Salipiger sp. CCB-MM3: one gene and its partners. The protein of the gene in region 1 interacts with the protein of each later gene in a pairwise test. Links are inferred from orthologs where the notes say so. Each region holds a gene or a part of one and is shown on either strand. Other genes may lie near its edges.

What was found.
Region 2: the proteins of ssb (region 1) and AYJ57_RS10290 interact in binary tests that used the Escherichia coli proteins (3 or more experiments, as listed by UniProt). The link is inferred for Salipiger sp. CCB-MM3 from one-to-one orthologs.
Region 3: the proteins of ssb (region 1) and recO interact in binary tests that used the Escherichia coli proteins (3 or more experiments, as listed by UniProt). The link is inferred for Salipiger sp. CCB-MM3 from one-to-one orthologs.

What each region holds. Positions count from the first base shown.
Region 1 is NZ_CP014595.1:440,046-444,384, reverse strand. The notes cover bases 710-3,417. They hold ssb (single-stranded DNA-binding protein), read right to left. Parts: upstream 2,481-3,417; coding sequence 1,938-2,480; downstream 710-1,937. Other genes in these bases: AYJ57_RS02150 (lytic transglycosylase domain-containing protein), read left to right, coding at 2,752-3,318; AYJ57_RS02160 (hypothetical protein), read right to left, coding at 710-1,592. Also shown: more of AYJ57_RS02160, read right to left, coding at 1-709; AYJ57_RS02145 (cytochrome-c peroxidase), read left to right, coding at 3,557-4,339. UniProt on the Escherichia coli protein: Plays an important role in DNA replication, recombination and repair. Binds to ssDNA and to an array of partner proteins to recruit them to their sites of action during DNA metabolism. Acts as a sliding platform that migrates on DNA via reptation.
Region 2 is NZ_CP014595.1:2,118,144-2,122,688, reverse strand. The notes cover bases 546-3,459. They hold AYJ57_RS10290 (primosomal protein N'), read right to left. Parts: upstream 3,141-3,459; coding sequence 951-3,140; downstream 546-950. Other genes in these bases: fsa (fructose-6-phosphate aldolase), read left to right, coding at 3,248-3,459; AYJ57_RS10295 (Lrp/AsnC family transcriptional regulator), read left to right, coding at 546-921. Outside these bases: AYJ57_RS10300 (alanine racemase), read right to left, coding at 1-374; more of AYJ57_RS10295, read left to right, coding at 463-545; more of fsa, read left to right, coding at 3,460-3,901; AYJ57_RS10280 (DUF6206 family protein), read right to left, coding at 4,272-4,545.
Region 3 is NZ_CP014595.1:1,761,393-1,765,866, reverse strand. The notes cover bases 608-3,450. They hold recO (DNA repair protein RecO), read left to right. Parts: upstream 608-1,584; coding sequence 1,585-2,316; downstream 2,317-3,450. Other genes in these bases: AYJ57_RS08500 (molybdenum cofactor biosynthesis protein MoaE), read left to right, coding at 3,273-3,450; moaD (molybdopterin converting factor subunit 1), read left to right, coding at 3,023-3,268; pgsA (CDP-diacylglycerol--glycerol-3-phosphate 3-phosphatidyltransferase), read left to right, coding at 2,358-3,023; AYJ57_RS08520 (Pr6Pr family membrane protein), read right to left, coding at 712-1,353; AYJ57_RS08525 (DUF1491 family protein), read left to right, coding at 608-767. In the rest of the region: GTPase Era, read left to right, coding at 1-442; more of AYJ57_RS08525, read left to right, coding at 435-607; more of AYJ57_RS08500, read left to right, coding at 3,451-3,719; AYJ57_RS08495 (FadR/GntR family transcriptional regulator), read left to right, coding at 3,817-4,474. UniProt on the Escherichia coli protein: Involved in DNA repair and RecF pathway recombination.

The DNA of each region.
Region 1 (4,339 bases):
CCCACCAGCAGCCATTTGGCCAGCCGGGCGGTGTGCTCCTGCGAGGGGTCGTCATCGTCATCCTCGCCGAACTCTTCGAGGCGCTTGCGCTCGAACTTGGCCAGCGCCTCTTCGCGGGCGGCCTGACGGGCCTCATCCGCGGGCCATGTGTCGCGCGCACCAAGGTAGCTGGCGGCGAGCGGATAGACCACGAGCGCGATGAGATACTCGGGGATGAAGATGAAATAGAAGCTGATCGCACCGGTCATGAAGACCACGACCGCAAAGGCCAGCGAGACGCCCCATGTGATCAGCGCCGCCGGGTTCAGCGACTGGCCGAGGTAGCGCGACCAATAGCGGGTCAGCCCCATGCGCGGCAGCAGGTAGTGCTCGGCGATGACGATGGCGCCAATCGGGCAGAGCAGGATCGCGCCATAGACCGTCAGCGGCATGATCGACTGCGCCACGAAGGGGAAACAGGCCGCGATCACGATGAAGCCGCCGACGATGGCCGTCACCTTGCCGCGCGACATGGAGGGCATCAGCGTGCTGGCCGCGAGGCCCGCGCGGTAGAGGCAGGCGTTGGCGGTGGTCCAGCCCGCGCAGATCACCGCGAGCACGCCCACATAGCCCAGCACCGAGAAGGCCACGTCAGCCGAGTCGAGCGCCATCAACGGTTTGCCGAGGATCACCGCAGCACCGGCGCCCATGAGGCCCGCCGCGATCCAGCCGATGTAATGGCCAAGGAACATGCCGACACCCGAGAAGACGCCGTACCACTTGCGGTGCGCAAAGCGGAAGGTGGCCATATCGATAAGGCCGAGGTGCACCATGGCGCCATTGGCCCATGCGAAGGCGGCCACTTCCCAGACCGAGATGCCCGGCTCGCCCTCGGGCGTGGTGCCGGTCCAGATGCTGGCGTGGGCGACCTCGAGGAATTCACCAAAGCTGCTCATGCCGGTGTCGCCGGTGACCGCGAAGGCCAGCATCGGCAGCGCCGCAGCGCCGCCGCAGACGAAACAGGCCAGCATCCACGGCGCGCAGATGGTGGCGAAATTCGCCATCGCCTCGAAGCCACGGGCCGCCACGACGATCACCACGGTGCCCAGCAGCATGGTGATCACGATGAAGGCCAGCGAGGTCGGGTAGGGCTCGAGCTGGACCGGAAGTCCGAAGGCAAAGCGCACGGCATAGGCCGAGACGGTGATCATCGCCGCCGCCAGCGCGCCGTAGAACAGCAAGATGGCGGTGTTGTAGATCTTCGAGAAATAGGGGCCGGTGATCTGCTCGAGATAGCTGAACAGCGAGCGCCGGGTTTCAACTGCGATGGGCGTGGTGACCAGCGTCCAGCTTGCCACGGCCAGCAGGTTGCCGATCAGCAGACCCAGCAGCAGTTCCATCGTGCCGACGCCCATGGTGACGAAGGTCACGCCGATGACGAACTCCGTGGCGGCGATATGCTCTCCGCCGAAGAGCCCGGCGAAGTAGCGCCAGCCGCGCACGTGGCGTGCGGCGGGCGGAATGGCGCTGCGCCCATGGCGTGGCTTTGCGACGCGGGAGGGGGCTGTGAGGGGAGTGGCGGCGGCAGGGTCAGGCGTTGCTGAAAGGCTCATTTATTCTTTGCTGTTGTTTCCGGGGCGCCCGCGAAAGATGGGTCACGCAGACATGATTGAACCGGCAACCTGACGGCGGAGTTCCGCTATGTCGCGCTCTGCAAAGGGGGATGGTGCCTAAACCCTCATTGTGAGGGATGCGCCCCTCATAGTGAGGTGGCGCGGTTCCGGACAGCGCGGGCGCAAGCCGTCTGCTGCAACGCAAGGTTGCCTCGGGGCGGGCGCCCTGTGGCTGTGACTTGGTTAGGAAAGGCTCTGCTGCGGGCGTGTGGGAAGGCTGGCGGAACCCTTCGCCATCCTTCACCCCAAAAAGAAAACGCCCGGCGCTGGGGTCGGGCGTTGATCTTAGAACGGGATCTCGTCGTCGATGTCGCGCGACGGGCCGCGCGAGCCGCCGCCACCGCCCGAACCGCCGCCGTAGCCGCCGCCCGAGCCACCACCGTAGCCGCCGTCGTCATTGCCACCGTAGCCACCGCCCGAGCCGCCGCCGTAGCCGCCACCCGAACCGCCGCCGAAGTCACCGCCGCCGCCGCCCTGACGGCTGTCGAGCAGGGTCAGCTCGCCGCGGTAGGGGCGCAGCACCACTTCGGTGCTGTAGCGGTCCTGACCGGACTGGTCCTGCCATTTGCGGGTTTCCAGCTGGCCTTCGATGTAAACTTTCGAGCCCTTGCGCAGATATTGCTCGGCGATCCGCGCCAGCGGCTCCGAGAAGATCGCGACCGAGTGCCACTCGGTGCGCTCGCGGCGCTCGCCGGTGTTGCGGTCTTTCCAGTTCTCGGAGGTGGCGATGCGCAGGTTGCAGACCTTGCCGCCGTTCTGGAAGGTGCGCACCTCGGGGTCCGCGCCGAGATTGCCTACCAGGATCACCTTGTTGACGGAGCCGGCCATGTCATCCCCTTTGTACTGGTCGTTTTCCTGTGTGTTCCGCGTCTTCGCGAATCCCCGCAGCGGCGGGGTTTGAATTGGTCTACACCACCGCACCCGCACGCTAAAGAAGGAATGCCGCGCGGAATTCCGCCTGTGCCACATTGCGGCCACGGCTGGCGTAGGGTCAGTTTTTCTGTATAGTCCGGGGTCGAGGGAACAGTGAGATCGGAACAGGGACGTGATGCGCAACCACGCAACGCGCGCACTGGCCGGAGTTGTGTGTGCTCTGGTGATGGCGGCGACGGGGGCCTCTGCCGAGGTGCTCTCGTCCAAAAGCCGTGTGCGGCTATTCTCCAAACAGACCAGCGTGCTCGATAATCGGGCATCTCAGCAGTACAACAATTCGGTGCGGCTGCAGCCCAAGCGCGTGGTCACGCCAACCAAATGGGGACCGATGGGCGGCGAGGGGGCGGTGCCCTCCTATCGCGGCAACTACCGCGGGCCCTACGCCGATCTGGCGCGTCAGGCGGCGCGGCGCAACGGCATCCCCGAAGATCTGTTCCTGCGCCTCGTGCAACAGGAATCGGGCTTCAACCCCAAGGCGCTGTCGCACAAGGGGGCGATCGGTCTGGCGCAGCTGATGCCGTTCACCGCGCGCAAGCTGGGCGTCGACCCGCATGATCCGGCGCAGAACCTCGAGGGCGGCGCGCGCTATCTGCAGCAGCAGTTTCGCAAGTTCGGCTCGTGGCGGCTGGCGCTGGCCGCCTATAACGCCGGTCCCGGCGCGGTGGAAAAGCACAAGGGCGTTCCGCCGTACCGCGAGACGATGAACTACGTGAAGGTGATCTGGGGGCAGTGAGCCCCTGATGCCTTGTTCGGGGCCAACCCGACCTATCCAACATGATGTAGCGAGACGGGCAGTGCGCCCGCCTCCCTTGCCTGTCTCCCTTGCCCGGCTCCCTTGACGGAGGGCGGGTGTTTGCGAGATATGCCTGAGCGAAAACATTGGGATTTGATCCCGATCAAGGCCGGACCCATGGCGGAGCGGCACTCTGATCGGGTCCAGCCCCAGCCCGACATCGCCGCCGGAGACCCTCATGCGCAAAGCACATCTTGCCGTCATCGCCACCGTCCTCGCGCTTGCCGTGGGCGGATTGGGGCTGCGCGGGCTTGGGGCCGCGCCCGCCAGCTTTGACGCGATGGATGATCTGGGCGAGGCGCTGTTCTTCGATCCAAACCTGTCGCAGGCCCGCACCCAAAGCTGCGCCACCTGCCATGATCCGGCCTTCGCCTTTGCCGACCCGCGCGGCGCGGCGTCGATCGGCGATGACGGCAGCTCGCTAGGGGATCGCAACGCGCCCACGGTGACCTATGCCGCGCATGTGCCCGAGCTTGCGTTCGACGAGACCGACGGCTGGCGCGGTGGGCTGTTCCATGATGGGCGCGCCGCGACGCTGGAAGAGCAGGCGGGCGGCCCGCCGCTGAATCCGGTCGAGATGGCGATGGGCAGCAAATCCGAGGTGGTCGCGCGGCTCCGTGAGAATCCCGATTACGTGGCCGCCTTCACCGCGCTTTTCGGGCCGGGCACGCTGGACGATCCCGAGACCGGCTATGCCGCCATGACCCGTGCCATCGCCGCCTTCGAGCGGCGGCCCGAGTTCGCGCCCTTCGATTCCAAATACGACCGCTTCCTGCGCGGCGAGGCGGAGCTGACCAACCAAGAGGAACTGGGGCGGCTGCTCTTCTTCTCGCAGCAGTTCACCAACTGCAACCAATGCCATCAGCTGCAGCGCAGCGCGGTCGATCCCGCCGAGACCTTCTCGGACTACCGCTTCCACAATATCGGCGTGCCCGAGAACCGCGACTTGCGGCTTGCGAAT
Region 2 (4,545 bases), 1.7 Mb from region 1 along the record:
AGCTTCTCAAGCTCGCTGGCGCGGTCGACGGACCACGACACGCAGCCCGCCTCGACGCCCACCGTGATCTCTGCCGCCGAGCGGACCGGGTTGTGATAATGCAGCGCCGCGCCGGGCGCATGGGCGCGCACCAGCGCCATTTCGGCGGGCGAGGCGACGTCGAAGGCGGTGATCCCTGCGCCGTGCAGCGCGCGGATCATCTCGGGCGCGGGGTTGGCCTTCACTGCGTAAGTCACCAGCCCCGGAAACCCCGCCCGAAACTCTCGCGCCACTTCGGCCAGCCGCTCCGGGTGAAAGAAAAACACCGGCGCGTCGGGCGCATTGGCCGCGAGCCAGCTTTCCGGCGTCGGCGATAGACTGGGGTCGATCCGCATGTGTCACTGCCTCCTGCTGCGTTTTCTTTAAGCATGGCGCAGAAAACGCTCGGATCCGCGTGGCAGATGGAACAGAATGTCAGGCATCATGCCGCAGATTGACGACAGAACCGGACAGATCGACGAAACCGACCGTCAGCTCATCGCCCTGCTCGAGGCCGATGCCCGGCTGCCGGTGGCCGATCTTGCGCGTCGGCTGGGGCTGGCGCGCACCACGGTGCAGGCGCGGATCGACCGGCTGCTCTCGCGCGGGATCATCGCCGGCTTCACCCTGCGCCGCGGCGCCGCGCTGAAGGCGCCGATCCGCGCCACGGTGCTGGTCTGTATCGAGCCGCGCAGCCAGCCCGAGGTGCTCGCCCGGCTGCGCCAGATGCCAGCGGTCGAGGCGGCGCATACCACTTCGGGCCGGGTCGATCTGCTGGTGCAGGTGAGCGCGCGCAGCACCGAAGAGCTGGACGCCACGCTCGACAAGATCGCCGAGGCGCGCGGGGTGAAAAGCTCCGAGAGCCTGATCCACCTGAGCACGAAACTGAACCGCGCGGGGTAGAGGCGCGCGCGCCTGCCGTATCGCTGCCGTCAGAAAAAGCTCTGCGGGTCGATGTCGATCGCCATGCGCAGCTCGCCCTTGAGCCGGAACTGCCCGGCCCATTCCGCCAGCGCCGCCTGCAACGCCACTCCCTTCGGAGCCTTCACCAGCAGCCGCACCCGGTGCCGCCCGCGCACCCGCGCGATGGGCGCAGGCGCAGGCCCGTAAATCTGCGCACCGATCCGCCGCAGCGGGCCGTCCTGCCGCGCCATGGCGTTGCCCAGATCGAACACGTCCTGCACCTCGGTCGACGACAGGATCACCCCCGCGAGGCGGCCATAGGGCGGCATCCCGGCGGCGCGGCGCTCATCGGCTTCGGCCTTCCAAAAGCCCTCTTCGTCGCCCGAAAGGATCGCCCGGATCACCGGGTGCTCGGGCTGGAAGGTCTGCAAAAGCGCCGTGCCCGGCTTCTCGGCCCGGCCCGCGCGCCCGGCCACCTGCCGCATCAGCTGAAAGGTGCGCTCGGCGGCGCGCAGGTCCGAACCCTGCAGCCCCAGATCGGCGTCGATCACCCCCACGAGGGTCAGGTTCGGAAAGTTGTGCCCCTTGGCCACCAGCTGCGTGCCGATGACGATGTCGGCCCCGCCCATGGCGATCTTCTCGATCTCCGCCTTCAGCTGCCGCGCCGAGCCGAAGAGGTCCGACGAGAGCACCGCCAACCGCGCGTCGGGAAAGACCTCCGCCGCCTCCTCGGCCAGCCGCTCGACCCCCGGCCCGACCGCCGCCAGCTTGCCCTCGACCTCGCAGGAAGGGCACTTTTCCGGCTTCGGCGTGCTCTCGCCACACTGGTGGCAGATCAGCCGCTGCTGGAAGCGGTGCTCGACCATGCGCGCGTCGCAATGCGGGCAGGCGATCTGGTGACCGCAGGCGCGGCAGATGGTGACCGGCGCGTAGCCGCGCCGGTTGAGGAACAGCAAAGACTGCTCGCCCTGCGCGATCCGCCGCTTCACCGCCGCCTGCAACGAGGGCGAGATCCAGCGGCTGCCCGGCAGGTCCTCGCCGCGCATGTCGAGCGCGCGCATCTCCGGCATCACCGCCGGGCCGAAGCGCGAGACCAGATCGAGCCGCTGGTACTTGCCTGCGTCGGCATTGGCCCAGCTCTCGAGCGAGGGCGTCGCCGAGGCCAGCACCACCCGCCCCGCGCAGATCGAAGCGCGCAGCACCGCCATGTCGCGGGCGTTGTAGAGCACACCCTCCTCCTGCTTGTAGGAGGTGTCGTGCTCCTCATCGACGACCGTCAGGCCAAGATCGCGGAACGGCAGGAACAGCGCCGAACGCGCCCCCACCACCAGCTGCGCGCCGCCCTCGGCCACCTGCCGCCAGACCCGCCGACGCTCGGTCACCGTGACCCCAGAGTGCCACTCGGCGGGCCGCGCCCCGAAGCGCGCCTCGACCCGGGTCAGGAATTCCGAGGTCAGCGCGATCTCGGGCAGCAGCACCAGCGCCTGCCGGCCCTTGCGCAGCGCTTCGGCAACCGCCTCGAGGTAGACCTCGGTCTTGCCCGAGCCGGTCACCCCCTTCAGCAGCACCGTACCGTACTTGCCCGAGCGCACCCCGGCGCGCAGCTCCTCGGCGGCCTTGGCCTGATCCTCGGTCAACGCCTTGCCGCCATAGTTCGGATCGAGCCGGGCAAAGGCGGTATCGCGCGGCGCCTCCTCCTCACGCACGGCCCCGAGCTTTGCCAGCCCCTTGACCACCGAAGAGGTCACCCCGGCGGCATCGGCCAGTTCCTTCAGCGTCAGCGACAGGCCGCCCATCTCGTCGAGCACCTCCAGCACCCGGCGCCGCGCATCGGTGAGCCGCTCGGGCACGCTGTCACCGCGGCGGTAGATCTTGCGCATCGAGGGCGCCTCGCCCAGCCCCGGCGCGCGGGTGGCAAGCCGCAGCATCGCGGTGCGCGGCGTCAACGTGTAATCCGCGGATCGCTCAAGGAATTCCCGCAGTTCCGCGCGCATCGGCGCCGCTTCGAGCACCCGCGACGCGCCGCGCACCTTGGCGGGATCGAAGCCGCCCTGCCCCGGCCCCCAGACCACGCCGAACACCTTGCGCGGCCCCAGCGGCACCTCGACAAACGCCCCCTGCGCACAGCCACCCGCGGGCGCCTTATAGTCCAGCAGCCGATCCAGCGGTTGCGTGGTCAGCACCGAGATCAGCGTGCCTTCGTCAAAGTAATCATCCATTGAGGGCAGGTCCGTTAGCGCTATTTTCTAGGGGGTTCCCGCCCCTCATCTCATGAGGTAAGACAGGCGCGACCGAATGCCAAGCCAAGCCTGGAGGGCTTACCCAGATGAAATTCTTTGTCGATACCGCCGATGTCGATGCCATCCGCGAGCTGCACGAGCTCGGCATGGTGGACGGCGTCACCACCAACCCCTCGCTGATCGCCAAATCCGGCCGTGACATCCTCGAGGTCACCAAGGAAATCTGCGAGATGGTGCCGGGCCCCGTCTCCGCCGAGGTGGTCGCGCTCGAGGCCGAGGCGATGATCGAAGAAGGCCGCAAGCTGGCCGAGATCGCCCCCAATATCGCGGTGAAAGTGCCGCTGACCTGGGATGGCCTCAAGGCCTGCAAAGTGCTCTCGGAAGAGGGCAACATGGTCAATGTGACGCTCTGCTTCTCGGCCAATCAGGCGCTGCTCGCCGCCAAGGCTGGCGCGACCTTCATCTCGCCCTTCATCGGTCGCCTCGACGATCTGAACCTCGACGGGCTGCAGCTGATCGCCGACATCCGCCAGATCTACGACAACTACGGCTATGAGACGCAGGTGCTGGCCGCCTCGATCCGCTCGGCCAACCACATGTCGGATTGCGCCAAGATCGGCGCCGACGTCTGCACCGCGCCGCCCGCCGTGATCAAGGCGATGGCCAACCACGTGCTGACCGACAAGGGCCTCGCCGCTTTCGTCGCCGATGCCGAAAAGGCTGGCATCAAGATCGTCTGATCGCCTCCTCCCATCCGGGACACCAAAGGTCCGCCTCTGCAGGAGGCGGGCCTTTTTCTTTAGCATTTCCGAAACCTATGGACCCGCCCCGGCTGCGCGCCCCGCCGCTAAGTTCCGCCGTGCGTATTTTCAAAGAGAAGAAGCAAGGGGAGCGCGCGGGTCCACCCCGCGATCCGGCACCCCGGGAAAGCAACAAGGCCGCGGGACCGCGAGGCTTCTCCTCTTGCGGTCATCGGCTCGCCAGCCTGTACCGCACAGCCACATCTATGCGATCAGGGTTAACGGCAGATTACCCTCAAACCCCTGCGCGGCGCCTGCCGCTTCTTCTCTTCTCAAATACGCACATCCGGCGACCGAGCCAGGGCTGCGCTCAGAGATTGGGCTCGCCCTGCAGCCCCAGCAGCTTGCGGAACCCGGTCCAATAGCCCGGCAGCCGCGGCGGCTGCGAAAGCCCTTCCAGAGCCTCCTCGGCAAAGCGCGGCATGGCGCGCGGAGCGAAGTCGCGGCCCCAGTCGAGATAGGCGCCCGCATGCTCGGGGCGCAGGCGGCAGGCGGAGCCGACGAGGCCGACGAGCGTCTCGGGGGCCGAATACCATTCGTCCTGAATGCCGGTGACCTTCGCCTTGAGGAAGGGACCGACCCAG
Region 3 (4,474 bases), 1.3 Mb from region 1 along the record:
CGGCCATGGGGTCGACACGCTGCGCAAATGGCTGGCCGAACAGCTGCCCGAGAGCCCGTGGCTCTATCCCGAGGATCAGATCGCCGACCTGCCGATGCGCATGATCGCCGCCGAGATGACCCGCGAGAAGCTCACCCTGCGCCTGCATCAGGAACTGCCGTACCAGCTGACGGTCGAGACCGAGAACTGGGAAGAGCGCAAGGATGGCTCCGCCCGCATCGACCAGATGATCTATGTCACCCGCGACGGCCACAAGGGCATCGTGCTGGGCAAGAAGGGCGAGACGATCAAGGCCGTGTCGCAGGCTGCCCGCGCCGAGCTTGAAGAGTTCCTCGGCCGCAAGGTGCACCTTTTCCTGCAGGTGAAGGTCCGCGAGAACTGGCTCGAAGACGCCGAGCGCTATTCCGAGATGGGCCTCGATTTCAAGGACGGCAATGCCTGAGCCTCGGCTCGCCACGCATGTCTGGGTCGGGGGCTACCTGCGGCTTTTGTCGCTGCAGGACATCCCCGCCTATGTCACCGCCCATGGCGATGACACCGCGGGCGCGGTGATCGTCAAGCTCGCCACGCTCGACGGGCTGGCGGTGGCCTATTCCCGCGAATGGGACCTGATGACCGGCGCGCGCCGCTGGGCCGTGCTGGCCGAAGGGCCGGAATATGAGGTCGATGCGCGCGTGAGCAAACAGCGCGAGTTCGACCCCGATCTCTGGGTCATCGAGCTTGAGGACCGTCAGGGGCGCCATCTGCTCGATCAGATGGACGGCTGAGAAACCGCCCCAGCGCCACCATCCCCAGCCCGCCGAGCCAGAAGCTCAGCCCCAGCGCGACGCACCACAGCCCCACCCCCGGCCAGCCGACCTCATGCGGGTCGATGAAGAAATAGGGGTGCCGCCCGTCGAACTCGCCGCGGATCAGCGCGTAGCTGACATAGAGCAACGGCCAGAGCAGCCAGTACACCGCATGCCGCGGGGCCAGCCCGTCCTTGCGCGCCAGCATCAGCCACCAGACCACGACCGCGGTGGGCACGAAGGTGTGCACCGCCATGTCCGACCACCAGCGGATGCCATCGAGCGGGCGCGCCAGCAGCCCGTGGTAGACGATGGCGACGATGAGAATCCACAGCGTTACGGCGGCGGTCCACCACGGCCTTGGCCGGTGGCCACCAGCGATGGCGGCAAAAGTCACCGCGACCATGAGGTTCGTGAGGATGGTGAAATAGCGCCCCAGCCGCCAGAGCTCTTCCCAGACCTCGCGGTCTGGCCTGCGGTCCAGCCCCACATGCACCTGCAGCCACAGCGCGCCGAAGGCGAGCACGGCGATGAGCAGGGCAGTCAGGCGGCGTGTCTGGGTCATGGCATGTCTCCGGGGTCGTCCATGCTACTGCAAAGCGGGGATTATTGCGAGATCAAGCGAAGGCGCGTCACACCGAGGTGAAACCGGCGGAGGTTGGACACCGCAGAGGCCCTTGGCAGCCTAGGGCACAAATCCGAGGCTTTCGTGACAGCCCCCTCATCCCGCAGCACCGCGCCGAGGTATGCCGTGCCCCCTCTTGCCCCCACAGGGCCAAAGCCCGACAGTGCGCGCATGGAATGGCGCGACACCGGCATCCTTCTGACCTCGCGCAGGCACGGCGAAAGCTCGGCCATCCTCGAGGTCTTCACGCCAAATCACGGGCGGCACTTGGGTGTGCTGCGCGGTGGAGCCTCGCGCCGGATCGCGCCCAGCCTGCAGCCCGGCGCCCAGCTTGACCTGACGTGGAAGGCCCGGCTCGAGGATCACATGGGCGCCTTCACCGCCGAGCCGCAGCGCTCGCGCGCCGCCAATGCGCTGTCGGACCGCCTGTCGCTGGCCGGGCTCAACGCGGTCTGCGCGCTGCTCAGCTTCTCGCTGCCCGAGCGCGAGGCGCACCCCAAGCTCTATGCCCGCACCGAGCAGCTTCTGGATCTGCTGCCCGAGCGCGATCTCTGGCCGCTAGCCTATCTGCGTTGGGAAATGGCGTTACTCGACGAGATGGGTTTTGGCCTTGATCTGTCGGCCTGCGCGGTGCGCGGCACCAATGAAGAGCTGTGTTTCGTCTCGCCCCGCACCGGCCGCGCAGTCTCACGTCAGGCTGCGGGCAAATGGGCCGACCGGCTGCTGCCCCTGCCCGACATTCTCAAAGGCGAAGGCCCCGGCGGCGACGGCGAGGTCCTCGAAGCGCTGCGCACCACGGGCTTCTTTCTCGAAAGCCATATGGCCCCCACATTGCGCGACCGTCCGCTGCCGCAGGCCCGCGCCGCCTATGTCGAGCGATTTCGCCGCAGCACCGACGCGTGAGGCGTCTTTCCCCGCCCGATAAACCGCGCTACGTAAGGCGCATGCGCTGGAACCTGCCAAATATCCTCACCGCCCTTCGCCTGCTCGCCGCTCCCGGCGTGGCGGTGATGTTTCTTTATTTTTCGCGACCGCTGGCCGATTGGTTTGCGCTGCTGCTGTTTGTCGGCGCCGCGATCACCGATTGGTTCGACGGCTATCTCGCCCGGCTCTGGGGGCAGGAAAGCAAGATCGGCGCCATGCTCGATCCCATCGCTGACAAGGCGATGGTGGTGATCGCGCTGATGGTGATCGTCGGCTATTCGTCGATGTCGCCGTGGCTGGTGCTGCCCGCGACAATGATCCTCTTCCGCGAGGTCTTTGTCTCGGGGCTGCGCGAATATCTCGGCGATGTGGCGGGCACGCTGAAGGTGACCAAGCTGGCCAAGTGGAAAACCACCTTCCAGATGATCGCCATCGCCACCCTCTTTGCGCAGGGCGTGTTCGAGCATTACCTTGCTCTCAGCATCGAGGCGCTGGACGATCGCGTGGTGACCCGCGCGCTGGATGCTGGCGGCGCCGATCCGCATGGGCTGCGCTGGCAGGAGACCGGGATGATCTGGTCCGGCCACCTTGGCCTCACGCTGTTGTGGATCGCCGCCTCGCTGACGATGATCACCGGCTGGGACTATTTCACCAAGGCCCTGCCGCATCTGAAGGATGACCGCTGATGGACCTTCTGTATTTCGCATGGGTGCGCGAGCGCATCGGCCTGCCGAAAGAGCGGATCGAAACCGAAGCCGCCACAGTCAACGAGTTGATCGAGGAACTGCGCGGGCGCGAAGAGCGCTACGCCATGGCCTTTTCCGACCTTTCGGCGCTGCGCGTGGCGCTGGATCAGGAACTGTCGGAATTCGACGCCCCGCTTGCGGGCGTGCGCGAGGTGGCCTTCTTTCCGCCGATGACCGGGGGCTGAGCCCATGGCGATCCGCGTTTCCGTGCAGGAAGAGCCCTTTGATTTCGGGGCCGAGGCTGAGGGCTTCGCCGCGGGCCGCACCGACATGGGCGCCGTGGTGACCTTCACCGGCGTGGTGCGCGACGTGTCGGGCACGCTCGAGACCATGGAGATCGAGCATTATCCGGGCATGACCCAAAAAGCGCTGGAGAAAATCGCCGCCGAGGCGGAGGCGCGCTGGGATCTTGGCGAAGTACTGGTGATCCACCGCTATGGCCGCATGGGTCCGGGCGAGCGCATCATGATGGTCGCCACCGCCTCGAAGCACCGCGGCCATGCTTTCGAGGCCGCTGAGTATCTGATGGACTATCTCAAATCCCGCGCGCCCTTCTGGAAGAAGGAAAGCGGCGCGGAGGGCACCTCATGGGTCGCCGCCAAGGATGAGGACGAGGACGCGCTTTCGCGCTGGTAGGCGCCCCGCTAAGGCGAGGCTATCCTTCCGTCGCGCTTGAGAGATGGCGTGAGTGGTCATATGATCTGACCAATTCCCGCCTCTCAGGACCCTTCCGATGCCCTTTCGCCCCGTCCAGTCCGAGAAACTGTCCAGCGCCGTGGTGCGCCAGATCGAAGAGCTGATCCTGCGCGGCATCCTGCGCCCAGGCGAGCGCCTGCCTGCCGAGCGCGAACTGTCGGAACGGCTCGGCGTGTCGCGCCCCTCTCTGCGCGAGGCGGTGGCCGACCTGCAGGGCCGCGGCCTGCTGGAGACTCGCGCCGGTGCGGGCATTTTCGTCACCGAAGTGCTGGGGTCGGCTTTCTCGGACGCGCTGATCCAGCTTTTCGAAAAGCACGACGAGGCGGTCTTTGACTATCTCAGCTTCCGGCGCGACATGGAGGGGCTGGCGGCCGAGCGCGCGGCGCTGCACGGCACGCCATCGGACCTGAAGGTGATCGACGCGCTTTTCACCCGCATGGAAGCGGCGCATCAGAAGCGCAACCCCTCCGAGGAAGCGCGGCTCGATGCGGATTTCCACCTCGCGATCATCGAAGCCAGCCACAATGTCATCATGCTGCATATGATGCGCTCGATGTATCAGCTGCTGCGTGAGGGCGTGTTCTACAACCGCTCGATCATGTTCAAGCAACGCACCACGCGCGAGGCGCTGCTGGAGCAGCACCGGGCGATCAACGCGGCGCTGCAGGCGCGCGATGCCACGGCGGCCCGCGCGG